Regions from separate parts of the Pantoea sp. SGAir0430 genome, predicted to be linked through region 1. Evidence: predicted binding sites of a transcription regulator. Region 1 holds the regulator's gene; each other region holds the start of a gene.

Region 1 (3,637 bases):
GCTGGGTTAAACAGCTGAAATCGCTCATTTTTGCCCCACTTTCAGTACCGTGACAGATTAATGGAAAAAGACCTTACCTTTTGCAAAAAAAGTGGATTAGAATTGCCCCGGTGCTGATCGTCGATCAGATTTTTCTAACTTTACCGCGGTCTGGCTTCCTGCCGACGGCTTAACATGTAACCGGACTATGCGTTTACTGATTACGCTTTTCATACTGGCTTTTGCCCAACTGTTCTTTAATGTGGCGGCGGCTTCTCCGCATGCGCCGGTTAATGCCAGTTTGCAGAAAGCGGAGAAAAAGAACGCGCGTGAAGATGAGCGTCGCAAACGACGCCCGGTGAAAACCACCAGCAAAAAGTCACGCCTGACGTCGGTACAGAAGTTCAGGCTGAAAAAACAGCAGAAAAGCGAAACGGTACTTCAGCACACCACGCAGCGCAAATCCCCACTTAAGCTCAGTGCGAAAAAATATGGTCATCAGCGGCTGGCGAAAAAATCGCGTGACGTTGCCGTTGATGATGAAGTGCAGCAGCTGAGCGGCATTAAAATGAGCAAAGCCCACCGCTTGCGCTATCAAAAAGCGCGCGAAACCGCGATGACGAAACTGATGGGCCAGCTGGGTAAACCGTATCAGTGGGGAGGCACCTCACCGCACACCGGTTTCGACTGCAGTGGTTTAGTGTGGTACGCCTACAAAGACCTGGTGAAGTTTAAATTTCCCCGCACCGCCAATGAGATGTATCACCTGCGCGATGCGGCACCAATTAAGCGTGAGATGCTGGAGAAAGGCGATCTGGTGTTCTTCCGCATCAACAACCGCGGCACCGCCGACCATGTCGGGGTTTATCTGGGCAATGGCAAATTCATTCAGTCTCCGCGCACCGGTAAGGACATTCAGATTAGCGCGCTGGGCGAGGATTACTGGCAGAAGCATTACGTTGGCGCGCGCCGTATGATGACGCCGAAAACCGTGCGCTAACCTCAGCGTTGCGCAACAAAAAAGCCGGTGGCTGTTCAGCAGCACCGGCTTTTTTATTAATGCAGAATGGCGGTAAAGCTAAAGGCAATAATCATCAGCAGAGCAGCGGCGGTGGTGGTCAATGCCAGTTTCAAATCGGTACTCATCACAACTCCTTAGTCACACAGTTTGCATGGTTAAATAATTTTCGCACAGTGATGGGCAAAAATCTCGTGTTATCCGCCCCGGCTTGCTAGAATCGCCGCCTTTCGTTGCGCAACAGATTTAGCGCATGCTGCATTGACAGCCTGCTGAAGGATGTTTCCCTGCCCGATTAAGCAGATTAGCCCTGATATTCAGGGCGCAAAACCATTAGCAGACGCAAACGTTTAACAATATACTTATCAGTAAGTTGCGATAAGCCCAGGAGTACCATTTTCATGGCAACCATTAAAGATGTGGCGAAACGCGCCGGGGTCTCAACCACCACGGTTTCGCATGTCATCAACAAAACGCGTTTTGTCGCGGAAGAGACGCGTAACGCCGTATGGGAAGCGATTAAAGCGCTGCACTATTCACCGAGCGCGGTGGCCCGCAGCCTGAAGGTGAATCACACCAAGACGCTGGGCCTGCTGGCGACCTCCAGCGAAGCGCCCTACTTCGCCGAAATTATTGAAGCCGTGGAGAATCACTGCTTTGAGCGTGGTTACACGCTGATTCTCGGCAACGCGCATAACGATCTGCAAAAACAGCGCGCCTATCTGTCGATGATGGCGCAAAAGCGCGTCGATGGCCTGCTGGTCATGTGCTCCGAATATCCCGACGATCTGCTGCAGATGCTGGAAGAGAACCGCAATATCCCGATGGTGGTCATGGACTGGGGCGAATCGCGCGGGGACTTTACCGATACCGTGCAGGACAATGCGTTCCACGGCGGTTACCTCGCCGGGCGATACCTGATTGAGCGCGGCCATCGCGATATCGGTGCTATCCCTGGCCAGATGGAGCGCAACACCGGTGGCGGCCGTCATGCGGGTTTTCTGCAGGCGATGCAGGAAGCGGGCATCAGCGTCCGTCCCGAGTGGATTGTGCAGGGTGACTTCGAACCGGAGTCAGGTTATCAGGCAATGCAGCAGATCCTGAACCAGAAACAGCGCCCGACGGCGGTGTTCTGCGGCGGCGATATCATGGCGATGGGCGCGATTTGCGCGGCCGACGAGATGGGACTGCGCGTGCCGCAGGATATTTCGGTAATTGGCTATGACAATGTGCGCAACGCGCGCTACTTCACCCCGGCGCTGACAACCGTGCACCAGCCGAAAGCGCAGCTGGGGGAAAAGGCACTGGAGATGCTGCTGGACCGCATCACCAGCAAACGCGAAGAGCCGCAGACCATTGAAGTGCAGCCCACGCTGATTGAGCGCCGCTCCGTGGCCGATGGCCCGTTCCGCGATTACCGCCGTTAAGCCACCTTCTCGCTGAGCCACTCGTGGTTCAGCGTCTCCGCATCGCCCAGATATTCCAGTAACCACGCCAGCGCCGGTGACGCGCGCTGCTCAGACCAGCTGACGCAACACGGGCTGTCCGGAAACGGCTGCGGCAACGCCAGCTCCACCAGCGCGCCGCTGTCCAGCAGCGGGCGCGCCAGGTGCCCCGGCACCATGCCCACGCACAATCCAGCCTGCAGGCAATCCAGCCCGGTTTCCCACTCCGGCACCACCAGCCGCCGCTGGTTATCCAGCGTCCACGTCATGCGGCGCGGCAGCGCGCGCGACGTATCTTCCAGCACCAGCGACGGCCAGGCGCGCAGGGTTTCGTCGTCCAGCTGCGGACTGTGGGCCAGCGCATGCTGCGGACTCACCACGCAGCGCCAGTTGAGCGCGCCCATATCCTGAAAGGCGAAGCGGCCGCCGACCGGAATGGCCTGGGTGGCGCCAATCGCCACATCGACACGACCATCAGCCAGCGCGTCCCACACGCCGTTAAATACTTCGTAGCTGATGATCAGCTCCATATCGGGGAAATGGCGGTAAAAATCCTTTACCAGCTGGCGGGTGCGCTGCGGTTTGACGATGCAATCTACCGCGATACTGAGCTGACCGCGCCAGCCATTAGCCAGCTGCTGACACTGGCGGCGCGTGGCCATCATTTTTTTGATAACAGAACGCCCTTCACGCACAAAATGCTCGCCTGCTGCCGTCAGCACCACTTCGCGATGCTGCCGCTCAAACAGCGGTACCGCCAGCCAGCCTTCCAGCTGGCGCACGGTATAGCTGATGGCAGAGGGCACGCGGTGCAGCTCCTGCGCCGCCGCGCTAAAACTGCCGGTGCGCGCTACCGCGTCCACCACCTCAAGTGCATATTCCGACCACATAGTTTTCCCATCAAAAATTTTAACAGCACCCTGCAAATATTAGCGTTTCACAAAGCCCGCTGCACCCTTTTACACTCCCCGCCGTTCAACCTGCCGAGTGAGAAAAACCATGCTGTCATCCAAAGGATTTCTGCCTTACCTTGCCGTGCTGAGCATGCTCGGCTTTCTGGCCACCGATATGTATTTACCCGCCTTCGGCGCCATGCAGCGCGACTTTGCTTCCGCACCGGGCACCATCAGCGCCAGCCTGAGCCTGTTTCTGGGCGGCTTTGCCTGTGCGCAGGTGCTGTGGGGCGTGCTGTCGG
Region 2 (3,637 bases), 1.5 Mb from region 1:
CGGGGCTTTTAGCAGCGCCGAGCGTGTCACGCCATTGGGGAAATAGCGCGCGGCAAACTCCGGCGAGGCGCAGAACAGATAGTCCAGCGCACCCAGCTGATCCACCAGGCAACTTGGCAACGGCTGCGGCTGGATACTCACCGCGCCGACCACTTCACCGCGCCGTAAACGCTCCTGCGTGCGGGTTTCATCTTCCACCTGCAGATTCAGGCGCACCGGCGAGTCGGCCAGCACATCTTTCAGCGCCGGCAGCAGCCAAGTAGCAAGACTGTCGGCGTTCACCGCCAGCGACAGCAGCAGCGGCGTGGTGCCACCGTTATCATCGCCCAGCCACTCCTCTTCCAGCAGCTCCACCTGATGCAGCAGCGCCAGCAATTTTTGTCCCTGCTCGGTCGGGCGCGGCGGCACGGTTCGCACCAGCAGCGGCTGACCAAATAAATTTTCCAGCTGTTTAATGCGCTGCGACACCGCAGACTGCGTGATGCACAGCTTCTGGGCGGCACGCTCAAAGCCGCGTTCGCGAATCACAGCATCCAGCGCCTGAAGCGTTCGATAATCCGGGCGTTTCATTGTTGTTCTCTCTCGTTCAGGGTGGAAACTACTATGCCATAAAACGGCGAAGCTGTGCGGCCGACGCGTTTTTGCGGGCTGGCTTCCAAAGGCTTACATCCAACGTCGGTCAGCCGCGCTTTTTGACAGCGCCTTGTTTTATACTACGCGCACTTCGATGTCGCACAGGTTTTAAACATACCATGACCCAGGATGAACTGAAAAAAGCGGTAGGTTGGGCAGCGCTGCAGTACGTGCAGCCAGGCACCATTGTTGGCGTAGGCACCGGTTCAACGGCGGCGCATTTTATTGACGCGCTTGGTACCATCAGGGATCAGATCGAGGGCGCGGTTTCCAGTTCGGAAGCCTCCACCGAAAAGCTCAAATCGCTGGGCATTCCGGTGTTCGATCTCAACAACGTGGATGCGCTGTCGGTGTATGTCGACGGGGCTGATGAGATCAATCCACAGATGCAGATGATCAAGGGCGGTGGCGCAGCGCTGACGCGCGAGAAAATTGTCGCGGCGGTGGCGCAGAAATTTATCTGCATCGCGGATGCGTCCAAACAGGTCGATGTGCTGGGCAACTTCCCGCTTCCGGTGGAGGTGGTTCCGATGGCGCGCGCTTATGTGGCGCGGGAGCTGGTGAAGCTGGGCGGCCTGCCGGAGTATCGTCAGCACGTGGTTACGGATAACGGCAACATTATTCTCGACGTACATAATCTGCGCATCCTTGACCCGATTGCGCTGGAAAAAACCATCAATGCGCTGCCGGGCGTCGTCACCGTGGGGCTGTTTGCCGCACGCGGAGCGGATATCGCGCTGATTGGTACGCCGGACGGCGTGAAAACCATCACCAATTGATCTCACCGGCGCGCTGCCAGCGCCGGTTATTTCCATCCACAAAACATCTTTTCTTGCTGCAGTGAAATTTGGTGACTTATGTCACAAATGACTCATCAACAGCAGGTTCGTACTTTGCGCTCTCGTCATCTCACGATTTTGTGTGGATTTGTGTTGTCTGTACGTGGGCGCGTGCTGGCGTGCAGGCAATCGTTTGTATTGCCGCGCCGGAAAATTTTGATATTTTGACAGAAGGCTACCTTATGGTAGTCCTCGTTGAATTCTGAATAGGGTCGGGAAATGGCAAAGGTATCACTGGAAAAAGACAAGATTAAGTTCCTGCTGGTGGAAGGCGTTCACCAGAGTGCGCTGGATAATCTGCGCGCCGCAGGTTACACCAACATCGAGTTTCACAAAGGCGCACTGGATGCTGAGACGCTGAAGTCCTCCATCCGCGATGCCCACTTCATTGGTATCCGTTCCCGTACCCAACTGACTGAAGAGATCTTCGCGGCGGCTGAAAAGCTGGTGGCGGTGGGCTGCTTCTGTATTGGTACTAACCAGGTTGATCTCAGCGCGGCAGCGAAACGCGGCGTGCCGGTGTTCAACGCCCCGTTCTCCAATACCCGTTCGGTCGCGGAACTGGTAATCGGCGAAATGCTGCTGATGCTGCGCGGCATTCCGGAAGCCAACGCCAAAGCACACCGCGGCATCTGGAATAAAATCGCCACCGGTTCGTACGAAGCGCGTGGTAAGAAGCTGGGGATCATTGGCTACGGCCATATCGGGATGCAGCTCGGCGTGCTGGCGGAAAGCCTCGGTATGCACGTATTTTTCTACGATATCGAAAACAAGCTGCCGCTGGGCAATGCCACCCAGGTGCGCCATCTCTCTGACCTGCTGAACATGAGTGATGTGGTCAGCCTGCACGTGCCGGAAACGCCGTCCACGCAGAACATGATTGGCAGCGAAGAGCTGGCGCTGATGAAGCCTGGTGCGCTGTTGATCAACGCCGCGCGCGGCACCGTGATCGACATCCCGGCGCTGTGTAATGCGCTGGCCAGCAAGCACCTGGCTGGTGCCGCCATCGACGTCTTCCCGGTTGAACCTGCAACCAATAGCGATCCGTTTAACTCGCCGCTGTGCGAATTCGACAACGTGATCCTGACGCCGCACATCGGCGGATCAACGCAGGAAGCGCAGGAGAACATTGGTCTGGAAGTGTCTGGCAAGCTGGCCAAGTACTCTGACAACGGCTCGACGCTCTCCGCAGTAAACTTCCCGGAAGTCTCGCTGCCGATGCACGCTGCCAGCGCCAGCCGCCTGCTGCACATCCATGAAAACCGCCCGGGCGTGCTGACCGCCATCAACCAGATCTTTGCCGAGCAGGGCATCAACATTGCCGCTCAGTATCTGCAAACTTCGCCAGTGATGGGCTATGTGGTTATCGATATTGATGCCGAAGAGGATGTGGCGGAGAAAGCGCTGCAGCTGATGAAGGCGATTCCAGGCACCATGCGCGCCCGTCTGCTGTACTGACAGTGCAGGGCGCCGCTGGGCGCCCTGTCTTTATCCCGCCAGCGTTTCCCACTGCCACAGCTTTGACGGCGTCAGAATTGCCGGCAATGGCACATCCCAGGCCGCCACCGGCAACGCATCCACGCGCTGGCAGTCGTGCGCAATACCCAGCGGTAAAAAGCCATGCTGCTGCCAGTGCTGTAGCGTGCGATCGTAAAAACCCCCGCCCATGCCTAAGCGTTGTCCCTGCGCGTCAAACGCCACCAGCGGTACCAGCATCACATCCAGCTGATCGAGTGTGGCCAGCTGCGTAATATCCAGCGGCGGCTCAGGGATGCGCAGCTTGTTAGGTCGCAGCGGGGTTTCTGGCGTGTAGCGCAAAAAAAGCAGGTGACCGGGCGCAAACGGATGCAGCACCGGCAGAAAGACCTGCTTCTTTTGCTGCCACAGTTTGGCAATCAGCGGTCGGGTATTGATTTCGCCATCGACGGAGAGAAACAGCGCGATGCGTTGTGCGCTGGCCAGCGGGGCAAAATTGATGGCATGTTCAGCCAGCAGATCGGCGGCCTCAACCTGTTGCTCAGGCGTAAGATTGCGGCGCAGATGGCGCACATGCTGACGAATATCCTGACGGTCGAGAAGAGAAGGTGCTGGCATGATGTCCCCGGCTGATAAGGCTGTTGATAGCCACATTATCACACCGGGAATAACAGGGTGGAACTAAGAGG
Region 3 (3,637 bases), 1.2 Mb from region 1:
CACGGCCCGACCATCTGATCGCGCGCCACCATGCCGGTTACGCTGCGGTCACCGATGGTCACCAGGAAGGTTTTTTCCGCCACGGTTGGCAGGTGCAGCACGCGGTTTACCGCATCGGCAATGGTAATGCCGTCCCGCACCAGCGCATCACCTTTCGCCTGCTGGCTGGCCACGTCGCGCGTCATTTTTGGCGTTTTACCCAGCAGCACGTCGAGCGGCATGTCGATCGGTTTGTTATCGAAATGGCTGTCGGCAAGGTTCAGGTGCTGCTCTTCGGTCGCTTCACCAATCACCGCGTACGGCGCACGTTCGCGCTGGCACAGTTCATCGAACAGCGCCAGTTTGTCCGGCGCAACCGCCAGCACATAACGCTCCTGCGACTCGTTACACCACACTTCCAGCGGGCTCATGCCTGGTTCATCGCTGAGGATGTCGCGCAGGTTGAAGTTGCCACCGCGGCCACCGTCGCTCACCAGCTCCGGCATGGCGTTAGACAGGCCACCGGCACCGACGTCGTGAATAAACAGAATCGGGTTGGCTTCGCCCAGCTGCCAGCAGCGGTCAATCACTTCCTGACAGCGACGCTCCATCTCCGGGTTGTCACGCTGCACCGAGGCGAAGTCGAGATCGGCATCCGACTGGCCGGACGCCATAGAAGACGCCGCACCGCCGCCAAGGCCGATATTCATCGCCGGACCGCCCAGCACGATCAGCTTCGCGCCAACCACGATCTCACCCTTCTGCACGTGATCGGCGCGGATGTTACCAATGCCGCCGGCCAGCATGATCGGCTTGTGATAGCCGCGCAGCTCAACGCCGTTGTGGCTGTTGACCTGCTCTTCATAAGTACGGAAATAGCCGTTCAGCGCCGGGCGACCAAATTCGTTGTTAAACGCGGCGCCGCCTAACGGGCCTTCGGTCATGATATCCAGCGCGGTAACAATGCGATCCGGCTTGCCGAAATCCTCTTCCCACGGCTGTTCAAAGCCGGGAATACGCAGGTTGGAAACCGAGAAGCCGACCAGACCCGCTTTCGGCTTCGCGCCGCGTCCGGTGGCGCCTTCGTCACGGATTTCCCCGCCGGAACCGGTGGCGGCACCTGGCCATGGCGAAATGGCCGTCGGGTGGTTGTGGGTTTCCACCTTCATCAGGATATGCGCGGCTTCCTGATGGAACTCGTATTCGCCCTGCTGCGCATCCGCGTAGAAACGCCCGACCTCGGAGCCTTCCATCACCGCGGCATTGTCTTTATACGCCGACAGGACGTGTTCCGGATGCTGCTCAAAAGTGTTTTTAATCATTTTAAACAGCGACTTTGGCTGTTTTTCGCCGTCGATAATCCAGTCGGCGTTAAAAATCTTGTGACGACAGTGCTCGGAGTTTGCCTGAGCGAACATATAGAGCTCGATGTCGTTCGGATTGCGGCCCAGTCTGGTGAAGGCATCGAGCAGGTAATCAATTTCGTCATCGGCCAGCGCCAGGCCGAGCGTGCGGTTAGCCTGTTCCAGCGCCTCGCGCCCTCCGCCCAGCACGTCTACGCTTTTCAGCGGCTGCGGCTCATGATGCGCGAACAGCTGTTCTGCCGCGCTGAGCTCCGTGAACACGGTTTCCATCATGCGGTCGTGCAGCAGGCTGGCCAGCTGCTGCCACTGCGCGTCAGTCAGCTGCGGTGCCTGTACATAGAAGGCCAGACCGCGCTCCAGGCGCAATACCTGTGGCAGGTCGCAGTTGTGGGCGATATCGGTGGCTTTCGATGACCAGGGAGAAATGGTGCCGGGACGCGGCGTCACCAGCAACAGACGCCCTTGTGGCGCATGTTCGGCGAGAGAAGGACCGTATTTCAGCAGACGCTGCAGGCGGGCTTGCTGTTCCGCGCTGAGCGGTGCGCTGACATCGGCGAAATGGACGTACTCGGCGTAAATATCACTCACCGGCAGATGAGCGTCCTGAAAGCGGGTCAGCAGTTTGTTTACACGAAATGCCGACAGAGCGGGCGAACCACGCAGAATTTCCATCATTAAAGATCTCTCGTCTTCGAAGCGCCGGGCGACGCTTCATGGGGCGCAACAGGGAAAACGGGCGGTATTATAGAGAAATGGCACGGGTTACGAAACCGTTTGCGCAGAAAAACTGAGCCTCAGGATTTGCCTGAATTTTGCGCAAATCTTGCTATATAAGTTGCCCTGTTACGCTTTGTTGCGCAAAATGCCCCACGCTCTGGGAGTGCAAAACAACATAAATACTGCCTTTAAAAGACAGAGGCCTGTGAGCCATTACGAGACAACTATTTGAAACGCCTGAAATTAAATTATCTGTTTATCGGTCTGATCACCGTGCTGCTTGCGCTGGCGCTGTGGCCGTCCATCCCCTGGTACGGGGGCGGAAAAGACGCGTTATCACAGATCAAATCGCGGGGAGTGTTGCGCATCAGTACCGTCAACTCGCCGCTGACTTACTACACCATCAATAATGCACCAGCCGGTATGGACTACGAGCTGGCGAAGCGCTTCGCCGATTATCTTGGCGTGAAGCTGGAAGTCACGGTGCGGCCCAACCTCGGCGACCTGTTTGACGATCTCGACGACGGCAAAGCCGACCTGCTGGCCGCCGGGCTGATCTACAACAGCGAGCGCCTCAGCCGTTATCAGAGTGGCCCGAGCTACTATTCCGTGTCGCAGCAGCTGGTGTATCGCATCGACAAGCCGCGGCCCAAAAACCTTGGTGATCTGAAAGGCCGGCTGATTGTGCAGTCCGGTTCAGCCTATCTGTCAACGTTACGTTCCGCCAAAGCGGACAGCTATCCCGATCTCGACTGGGCCATTTCCACCGATATGGGCCAGAAAGCGCTGCTGGAAGCGGTTGCCGACGGCAAGCTCGACTATACCGTGGGAGATTCGGTGACCATCGGCCTGCTGCAGCGTATCCATCCACAGCTGGCGGTGGCGTTTGATATTACCGATGAAGAGCCGGTGACCTGGTATCTGCCGCGTAACGATGACGATAGCCTGAACGCCGCCATGCTCGACTTCTACAGTCAGATGGGGGAAGAAGGCACCATGGCGCGGCTGGAAGAGAAGTATCTCGGCCACGTCGGCACCTTTGATTATGTCGATACCCGCACCTTCCTGCGCGCAATTGATAACACGCTGCCGGATATCAAGCCGCTGTTTGAGAAGTACGCGTCCAGTATCGACTGGCGCCTGCTGGCGGCGATTTCCTATCAGGAGTCGCACTGGAATCCGCAGGCGACCTCGCCCACCGGCGTGCGCGGCATGATGATGCTGACGCGCAATACCGCTGACAGCCTCGACGTGAACGATCGTCTCGATCCGGAACAGAGCATTCGCGGTGGCAGCGAATACCTGCGGCGCATGATGGAAAAAGTGCCGGAGACCATTCCGGAAGATGAACGCATCTGGTTTGCGCTGGCGGCCTACAACATGGGTTACGCGCATATGCTGGATGCACGCCGGCTGACCCTCAAACAGGGTGGCAATCCGGACAGCTGGGCCGACGTTAAGCTGCGCCTGCCGATGCTGAGCCAGAAGCGCTATTACGCGCAGACCACTTATGGCTATGCGCGCGGCCACGAAGCTTATAACTACGTTGAGAACATCCGTAAGTATCAGATCAGCCT
Region 4 (3,637 bases), 1.7 Mb from region 1:
TCAGCGGCATGGCCACCAGCCACGGCAGCAGGCTGCTCAGTGCCAGATCGCGCGTCATGTCATCACGATATTCCCACTCCTGTCCAACCACCACGCGCCACTGCTTATCGGCTGACGTCAGCCACAGCAGCCGCCAGCGATCGTCATCGCCACGCAGGCGACCATCGTGGAAGCCGTCACGATCCGCTGTAAACTGCAAATCGCGGCCGTTTTCGCCGTCGTTCAGCAGCGGTTTGCCGTCGGCGCTGAACAGCGCAAAGGCCAGCGCGTCGTCATCCTGATCGCCGCGATGGTGGCGCAAAATCGCTTTGGTTTTTGGCAGCGAGGCGGCCTGCAGGCGACTGGCATCCAGCGCCAGCAGGCGTTTGGCGAACAGCATCTGCTGGGTATCAAACAGCTCATTAACGGTGTCGCGCGTCTGCTGCCATGCGCTAAAGGTGGCACTGGCACCACACAGAATAATTAACAGCAGAAAGCCGATGGCCAGCCGCAGGAACAGACTCATTCTGCCGCTCCCAGCGTGTATCCAATACCGTGCACGGTGCGGATGAACTGACTGCCGAGCTTTTTACGCAGATGGTGGATGTGCACTTCGACCGCGTTACTGGAGACGTCGTCGTCCCAGCTGTACAGTTTCTCCTCCAGCTGCGCGCGCGTCAGCACGCGACCGGGATTGCGCAGGAACAGCTCCAGCAGCGCCAGCTCACGGCTTTTCAGGCTGAGCGGTTCGCCATCCAACATCACGCTGTGGCTGCCGGGAGCCATCACCAGCCTGCCGTGACGCAGCTCCGGCTGCAGCTGACCGTGACGGCGACGAATCAGCGCCTGCAGACGCGCGGCCACCTCCGTCAGCGCAAAGGGCTTACACAGATAGTCATCGGCACCGAGCTGCAGGCCCTGCACGCGCTGGTCCAGCGCATCGCGTGCGGTGAGGATCAGCACCGGGACATCCGCGCCCTGCTCACGCCACTGGCGCAGGATGTCCAGCCCGTCACGTTGCGGCAGCGACAGATCCAGCACCACGGCATCCCATGGCGCCGCGTTGAGCGCCTGAAATCCGGCTTCGCCGCTGACAAACCAGTCGACGCTGAAACCCAGTTTGGTCAGGCCGACCTTCAGGCCATCGCCAATCAGCGTATCGTCTTCAATTAATAAAATGCGCATGCGTTTCTCCCGGTTACCTGGGGGTTTATACGAAGCAGATGCGTGCTTGTACAGCGTCATTCGCCCGTTTTAGCTTATTTTTTCCCTCTTTTTTTCCCTTAAGATCCTGTTAAGAACCCTGTGGTGAAATAGCTCCCGTAATCCGCACAGACATGGAAATGAGGTGAAAAATGAAAAAGAGTGCAGCGCTGTTCGCCATTATCGCCCTGGCGGCAACCCCGGTGTTAGCCGCCCAGCAGGGTGGCTTTGTCGACCCTAACGCGCCAGCCGCTCAGGCTAAAGCCGGCGGTTTTAAGGCCGATAACAGCAGTGTGGTGACGGTAAAACAGGCCGAAGAGATGAAGGATGACAGCTGGATCACCGTGCGCGGCCAGCTTGATAAGCAGATCGGCGATGAAGATTATCTGTTCCGCGACAGCAGCGGCAGCATGAAAGTGGAGATCGACCACAAACGCTGGAACGGCCAGACCATTACGCCGAAGGATCAGGTCGAGCTGACCGGCGAACTCGATAAGGATTTCAATTCGATTGAACTGGACGTTAAACAGGTGCGTAAACTGCCCTAACCTCCCCTGCGGAGCCACGTCCTGGGCTCCGCCATCCCGCCAAACTCAAATTTTCCCCGGCCCAGGCGAAACGTTTCGATGGCGATCACATTTCCGTGATGCCGTCATTGAGTTGCCATGTACATTTAATACACTGCCAGACAGCGAAACGTTTCGCTGTGGAGTGGAATAAATGAAAAAAGGTCGCCTGTTAAACGCTGAAGTCTCTCATGTGATTGCCCGCCTCGGGCATACCGATACGCTGACGATTGCCGATGCGGGCTTGCCGATCCCGGCCGGTCCACAGCGCATCGATCTGGCGCTTACGCCCGGTACGCCCGATTTTTTACAGGTGGTGGAGGTCATCACGCAGGAGATGCAGGTTGAGAGCGCCCTGATAGCGGAAGAGATCCAACAACACAATCCGCAACTCCACAGCCAGCTGATCGCCGTGCTCGAAGCCTTGCAACAGCACCAGGGGAATGTCATTAGCGTTCGTTACACCAGCCATGAACAGTTCAAACAACACACTCAGCGCAGTCAGGCGGTCATTCGCAGCGGAGAGTGCTCTCCGTATGCGAATGTCATCCTGAGCGCGGGCGTCACTTTCTGAGGCCGCTATGCAACCGTTATTGCAACTCAGGGGAATTGAAAAATCATTTCCCGGCGTGAAGGCGCTCAACGGCGCGTCGCTGGCGGTTTATCCCGGGCGCGTGATGGCGTTAGTGGGAGAGAACGGCGCGGGCAAATCCACCATGATGAAGGTGCTGACCGGCATCTACAGTATGGACGCCGGTTCGCTGCACTGGCTGGGCAAAGAAGTGACGTTCTCCGGGCCGAAAGCGTCTCAGGAAGCCGGCATCGGCATCATCCATCAGGAGCTGAACCTGATCCCGCAGCTGACCGTCGCGGAGAATATTTTCCTCGGCCGTGAATTCGTTAACCGCTTTGGCCGCATCGACTGGAAACAGATGTATGCCGCGGCGGATGCGCTGTTAAAGCGCCTCAATCTGCGCTTCAGCAGCCACAAGCTGGTGGGCGATCTGTCGATTGGCGACCAGCAAATGGTAGAGATTGCCAAAGTACTCAGCTTCGAGTCGCAGGTCATCATTATGGATGAACCGACCGATGCGCTGACCGATACCGAAACCCTGTCGCTGTTCCGCGTCATCAATGAGCTGAAAGCGCAGGGCTGCGGCATTGTTTATATCTCCCACCGCATGAAAGAGATCTTTGAGATTTGCGATGACGTCACCGTGTTCCGCGACGGCCAGTTTATTGCCGAGCGCGCGGTAAACGATCTGAGCGAAGAGGGCCTGATCGAAATGATGGTTGGCCGCAAGCTTGAGGATCAGTATCCGCATCTCGATCAGACACCGGGCGAGGTGCGGCTGCGGGTCGAGCACGTTAGCGGACCGGGCGTAGAAGATGTCAGCTTTACCCTGCGTAAGAGCGAGATTCTGGGCATTTCCGGTCTGATGGGCGCGGGCCGCACCGAATTAATGAAGGTGCTGTACGGCGCGCTGCCGCGTACGCACGGCAAAGTGACGCTTAACGGCCGCGAGATTGTCACCCGCTCGCCGCAGGACGGCCTGGCCAACGGCATCGTCTATATCTCGGAAGACCGTAAGCGTGACGGGCTGGTGCTCGGGATGTCGGTCAAAGAGAACATGTCGCTGACCGCGCTGCGCTACTTCAGCCGCGCCGATGGCGGCCTGAAGCACGCCGAAGAGCAGCTGGCGGTGGGCGATTTTATTCGCCTGTTCAATGTGAAAACGCCGTCAATGATGCAGCCGATCGGTCTGCTGTCCGGCGGTAATCAGCAAAAAGTGGCGATTGCGCGTGGCCTGATGACGCGCCCGGATGTGCTGATCCTCGACGAGCCGACGCGCGGCGTCGATGTCGGGGCGAAAAAAGAGATCTATCAG

Evidence for each region. Region 1 encodes PurR, which represses purine synthesis genes. Its sites were predicted from a motif close to CANGCAAACGTTTGCNTG; they were not measured.
Region 2: the regulator PurR is predicted to act here: its motif matches at 1,595-1,612, upstream of serA (phosphoglycerate dehydrogenase).
Region 3: the regulator PurR is predicted to act here: its motif matches at 2,107-2,124, upstream of purL (phosphoribosylformylglycinamidine synthase).
Region 4: the regulator PurR is predicted to act here: its motif matches at 1,872-1,889, upstream of rbsD (D-ribose pyranase).

Annotation. Positions count from the first base shown of each region.
Region 1 is NZ_CP039427.1:1,227,067-1,230,703, forward strand. It holds gene E7738_RS05875 (C40 family peptidase) at 188-979, shown strand; gene E7738_RS05880 (cytochrome bd-I oxidase subunit CydH) at 1,036-1,125, opposite strand; gene purR (HTH-type transcriptional repressor PurR) at 1,399-2,424, shown strand; gene punR (DNA-binding transcriptional activator PunR) at 2,421-3,332, opposite strand; gene punC (purine nucleoside transporter PunC) at 3,442-3,637, shown strand, end outside.
Region 2 is NZ_CP039427.1:3,839,440-3,843,076, forward strand. It holds gene E7738_RS17940 (LysR family transcriptional regulator ArgP) at 1-570, opposite strand, end outside; gene rpiA (ribose-5-phosphate isomerase RpiA) at 753-1,412, shown strand; gene serA (phosphoglycerate dehydrogenase) at 1,692-2,930, shown strand; gene E7738_RS17955 (5-formyltetrahydrofolate cyclo-ligase) at 2,961-3,566, opposite strand; RNA gene ssrS (6S RNA) at 3,637-3,637, opposite strand, start outside.
Region 3 is NZ_CP039427.1:62,568-66,204, reverse strand. It holds gene purL (phosphoribosylformylglycinamidine synthase) at 1-2,018, opposite strand, end outside; gene mltF (membrane-bound lytic murein transglycosylase MltF) at 2,289-3,637, shown strand, end outside.
Region 4 is NZ_CP039427.1:2,945,716-2,949,352, reverse strand. It holds gene qseC (quorum sensing histidine kinase QseC) at 1-505, opposite strand, end outside; gene qseB (quorum sensing response regulator transcription factor QseB) at 502-1,164, opposite strand; gene E7738_RS13960 (YgiW/YdeI family stress tolerance OB fold protein) at 1,335-1,730, shown strand; gene rbsD (D-ribose pyranase) at 1,903-2,322, shown strand; gene rbsA (ribose ABC transporter ATP-binding protein RbsA) at 2,330-3,637, shown strand, end outside.